2 regions of the Synechococcus sp. WH 8016 genome follow, and region 1 is predicted to be linked to the other one. Evidence: predicted binding sites of a transcription regulator. Region 1 holds the regulator's gene; the other holds the start of a gene.
What was found. Region 1 encodes HrcA, which represses chaperone genes, less so after heat shock. Its sites were predicted from a motif close to TTAGCACTCNNNNNNNNNGAGTGCTAA; they were not measured.

Region 1 (2,468 bases):
GACGAAGCCGTCGTTGACGAGGTGATTGACGATCCGCCGAGCTTCTTCCGCATAGCTGGCTCGGAAGTGCAACACCCCTGTCTGACCTTGTGCCCGTAGGGCGCTAGCACCTGTGAGAGGAGCAACAAGGGTGAGTCCCGCCGTCTTGGCAATCGGTAGGGCCGCTTTGCTCGTGGGTGTGCCAAAAAAGCCGAAGAGGGCCAAAACATCAGGCTCGGCCGCAAAAAAGCGGGTATTACGCAGCGTATTTTCTGGCTCATAGCCATCATCGATCCGCCAAACCTTGACGGGGCGTCCGGCGATGCCACCACGGTTATTCAACTCTCGTAGAACAGTGTCGATACCTAGGGCGAAGCGCTCTCCGATATGCCCGGAGGGGCCTTTCAGGGGAAGGGACTGTGCCAGCAACCAAGGGCGGGGTTCTTCGTTGAGAAGTGAATCAAGGTTCTCGCTCGCAACGCTTCGTTCTGCCTCGTTGGAGGCAATCGAGGTGTTCGGCGCGGGCTCAAACGGCTCCTGGTTCGTTGTCAGGTTGACACCGCTCCAAATGGCAAACAAAGCCCCCCCGATGCTGAGTCCGAGGACGATGGCGACCGGGGGGGGCAGGGGTCTTCCTTGGAACGCCATGTCAGTTCAGAAGATTCTCGAGATGATGGGCGGCACTCTTAACGGCAGCGAGTGCTGTGGCGTAGGCCATGCGCATTGGCCCCACAAGCGCCACATGCCCCACGCCGTCTGTGGAGCTTGTGCAGGTGGCTTGAACCACTGAGCAGTGGTGCAAAGCCTGTTCGGGATGTTCTTGGCCGATCCAGACGCCATATCCAGGACCGGAAGCGGAGAGGGTTAGGGCTGCAGGACTCTGATCCATCAATTCAAGGAGTGGTCTGAGCTTGGCGCTTTGGCTGAATTCGGGCTCGGCGACGAGCCGAGACACGCCATGAAAGAGAGCCTTGGTTTCTTGGGTGGTTTGCAAGGTCTGATGGCTGTCAATGGCATCGCGGAGGGCTCTGCCGCAGGCCTGCAATTCTCTTGGCAGTGCATTCCAATTCAAACGGCCGTTGCCGTCGAGCTGCCGACGCGCCCATTGATCCATCGCTTCGATTTGGTGCTCACTGCCGTAGGGCAGCCGAAGATTGAGGTGACTGGCTTGGCTGGAATTCTTCACCAACATCACCAGCAAGCGCTCCTCGCTGCGCACCAGTCGGATCGCTTCCAGTGCGGGTTGCCCTTGGCTGGGGTGCGTGATCAGGCTCATCAGTCCCGTGAAATCGGTGAGCCTTCTCGCCATGTTTTGGAGCAGATCATCAAGCGCTGCCCAGCGAAGGCTGAGTTGGGTTAACTCCTGATCGAGATGTTGGGCGATTGTTCCGGGCTTCGGAAGCAGACAATCCACGTAATGCCTGTATCCACTGGGGCTTGGAACCCGTCCGGCAGATGTATGTGGTTGGGTGAGAAGACCCCGCTGCTCCAAAGCCCCCATGGCTGAACGCACGGTGGCAGCACTGGCTTGCAGATCGAACCTCTGAACCAGGGTTCGGCTCCCCACTGGCTCAATGGTGTCTACGTAGTGGTGCACTGTGGCCCTGAGCACCTCCTGTTGTCGGCGGGGCAGCGGCTGCACAGGCACACAATCAGCGCTGTGATCGTACGGAGGTTTCCCCTTGGATTGGTGGCGTTGTCATGAACCGCTGCTCAGTACCGGGGAACGCTCGGGTCGACGTCCACACTCCAGGCATGAATGCCGCCTTCTAGGTTCCATACCTCATAATCCGGTCCTTGCTCTAAGAGCCAGCAGCCAAAATTTCGGCTACGGATCCCGGCGTGACAAATGACCACGATGGGTTTGCTGGTGGTCAGCCTTGCGGTCAGATCGGAAAGCCATAGATTTGATTCACTTAGCGGCAAATGTTCCACCTGCCCGGGGAAGGGAGCGATCTCCAGTTCGGAGTGCTCGCGAACATCAACGAGCTGAAGGGCACTGCCGCTCGCTAGCCACGCGTGAAGGTCTTTGGCGCTGATCGATTGGGGTGAAGAGGGTGTCATGGGATTCATCATGAACAAAGATGAGGCCATACCCACGCCTGCTGCTTCATGAAGGCGCGTTCCTTCCTTTTAGCTGTCGCTGCAACGGTGGTGTTGCTGCTAACCACCGCATTGGGCCTGTGGTGGGCGATGGCTCAGCAGAGTCCCCTCAAGATTGTCGGGCAACCCCTCGTCTTGCCACGAGCCGCTCGGTTCGTTCCGAGAAATGCGTCCCTGAGTTTGCATTGGCTTGCTGATCCTGGGCGCATGCCTGCCTATGCCCAGGCCGTGGCTCCGGTGTCACGCCGACGCCAAGCGCGGGACAGCACCCAGCAATTGCGGGATGGAGCCTTTGCTCTAGCGGGCTTGGATTTTGTGGGAGAACTCGCGGATTGGATCGGTCCCCAGGTCAGTTTGTCCTTGTTTGCGCCCGTCTCCGATGCTCC
Region 2 (2,468 bases), on a different contig from region 1:
GGTAATGCTCATCACCCACAACGGCTGGCTGAAGCATGGTGCTTGTGGAATCGAGAGGATCCACCGCGGGGTAGATACCCTTCGAAGCCAAGGCACGGTTCAGAACCGTTGTTGCATCGAGGTGAGCAAACGTTGTGGCAGGAGCTGGGTCGGTGAGATCGTCAGCAGGGACGTAAACGGCCTGAATGGAGGTGATGGAACCTTCCAGTGTGGAAGCAACGCGCTCCTGGAGAGTACCCACGTCCGTACCCAGGGTGGGCTGGTAGCCCACAGCTGAAGGCATCCGACCCAAGAGAGCGGAAACCTCAGAACCGGCTTGCACGAAGCGGAAAATGTTATCCACGAAGAGCAGAACGTCCTGCTTGTTCACATCGCGGAAGTGCTCGGCCATTGTCAGAGCTGAGAGACCCACGCGCATGCGAGCGCCGGGAGGCTCATTCATTTGGCCGTAGCAGAGGGCCACTTTCGACTTGGAGAGATCGTCGGCGTTGATCACGCCGGACTCCTTGAATTCTTCGTAAAGGTCGTTGCCTTCGCGGGTGCGCTCACCCACACCACCAAACACAGACACGCCGCCGTGTTCTTTGGCGATGTTGTTGATGAGCTCCTGAATCAAAACGGTTTTGCCCACTCCGGCACCACCGAAGAGGCCAATCTTGCCTCCCTGGCGGTAAGGCGCGAGAAGGTCGATCACCTTGATGCCTGTCTCGAACACCTTGGGCTTGGTTTCGAGTTCAGTGAGCTTGGGAGCTTCGCGGTGAATTGGGGAAGTGACGTCGGTATTGACGGGGCCTTGCTCGTCAACGGGCTCTCCGAGCACGTTGAAGATTCGGCCCAGGGTGGCTTCTCCCACAGGGACAGAGATGGGTGAGCCAGTGTCCAAGGCTTCCATTCCGCGCACAAGACCATCGGTGCCACTCATGGCCACCGCACGGACTCTGTGGTCACCAAGCAATTGCTGGACTTCGGCGGTTAGGCCGATCTTTTCACCAGCAGTGTTGGTGCCCTCAATACGTAACGCGTTGAGAATTTTGGGGAGTTTGCCGGCTGGAAATTCCACGTCCAGAACCGGTCCGATTACCTGACGGACAACGCCCTTGGAACCGGTAGAGGCAGGAGCAGCAGCGGCCATAAGTAAGGAGAAGTGAGAGGGACGCGCAACAGGACGATCCCTTCCTGAGCGGCAGAACCTTAACACCGTCTTGATGTTGCTCTCGCTGTTCGGTCACCCGCACAGGTCACCGCTGGTGCTTCACCCATGCACGGACCTAGCTTTGGCACTCATCGATCCCGAGTGCTAACTCGCGTCGATCGAGCGGCGCCGAGCGCCCTGTCCCTGCTTCTCAAATACTTATGGCAGCTGTTTCTCTCAGCGTTTCCACCGTTAAGCCTCTTGGAGACCGCGTCTTCGTAAAAATCTCTGAATCCGAAGAGAAGACTGCAGGCGGCATCCTTCTTCCTGATACGGCCAAAGAAAAGCCTCAGGTGGGCGAAGTTGTCCAGGTGGGTCCTGGTAAGTCCAACGACGATGGAAGCCGTCAGGCTCCTGAAGTCAGCATCGGCGACAAGGTTCTGTACAGCAAATACGCCGGTACAGACATCAAGCTTGGCAGCGACGAGTACGTCCTGTTGTCCGAGAAAGACATTCTTGCTGTTGTGGGTTGACCGCAATCCCTCTGAGTTTTATCTCAGAAACGACTGAATTTTCCTTTACATCCTCATTAATTGCCTCTTATGGCTAAGCGTATTATTTATAACGAGAACGCTCGTCGCGCTCTCGAAAAAGGTATCGACATTCTCGCCGAAGCCGTCGCAGTAACCCTTGGCCCCAAGGGTCGCAATGTGGTTCTTGAGAAGAAATTTGGTGCTCCTCAAATCATCAATGATGGAGTAACGATCGCCAAAGAGATCGAACTCGAAGATCACATCGAAAACACCGGTGTGGCGCTCATTCGTCAGGCTGCATCCAAAACGAATGATGCTGCTGGTGATGGCACCACAACGGCCACCGTTTTGGCGCATGCCATGGTGAAAGCGGGTCTGCGCAATGTGGCAGCCGGCGCCAATGCAATCACTTTGAAGAAGGGGATTGATAAAGCATCTGAATTCTTGGTTGGCAAGATCCAGGAAAATGCAAAGCCAATTGCCGATAGCAATGCGATTGCGCAGGTCGGCACGATCTCTGCCGGCAACGACGAAGAAGTTGGCAAGATGATTGCTGATGCCATGGATAAAGTTGGCAAAGAAGGTGTGATTTCTCTTGAAGAAGGGAAATCCATGGAGACCGAACTTGAGGTCACCGAGGGTATGCGTTTCGATAAGGGTTACATCTCCCCTTATTTCGCAACAGATACGGAACGGATGGAAGCGGTTCTGGATGAGCCTTACATTCTCTTAACCGACAAGAAAATCGGTTTGGTTCAGGATTTGGTTCCTGTTCTTGAGCAAATTGCTCGTACTGGAAAGCC

Region 2: a site for HrcA is predicted at 1,275-1,301, ahead of groES (co-chaperone GroES). Genes of this name have one in related genera too.

What each region holds. Positions count from the first base shown of each region.
Region 1 covers NZ_AGIK01000003.1:47,704-50,171, reverse strand. Annotated here, with positions in the region: gene SYN8016DRAFT_RS08790 (ABC transporter substrate-binding protein) at 1-627, opposite strand, end outside; gene SYN8016DRAFT_RS08785 (heat-inducible transcriptional repressor HrcA) at 629-1,621, opposite strand; gene SYN8016DRAFT_RS08780 (rhodanese-like domain-containing protein) at 1,693-2,043, opposite strand; gene SYN8016DRAFT_RS08775 (DUF3352 domain-containing protein) at 2,092-2,468, shown strand, end outside.
Region 2 covers NZ_AGIK01000004.1:27,415-29,882, reverse strand. Annotated here, with positions in the region: gene atpD (F0F1 ATP synthase subunit beta) at 1-1,132, opposite strand, end outside; gene groES (co-chaperone GroES) at 1,354-1,665, shown strand; gene groL (chaperonin GroEL) at 1,735-2,468, shown strand, end outside.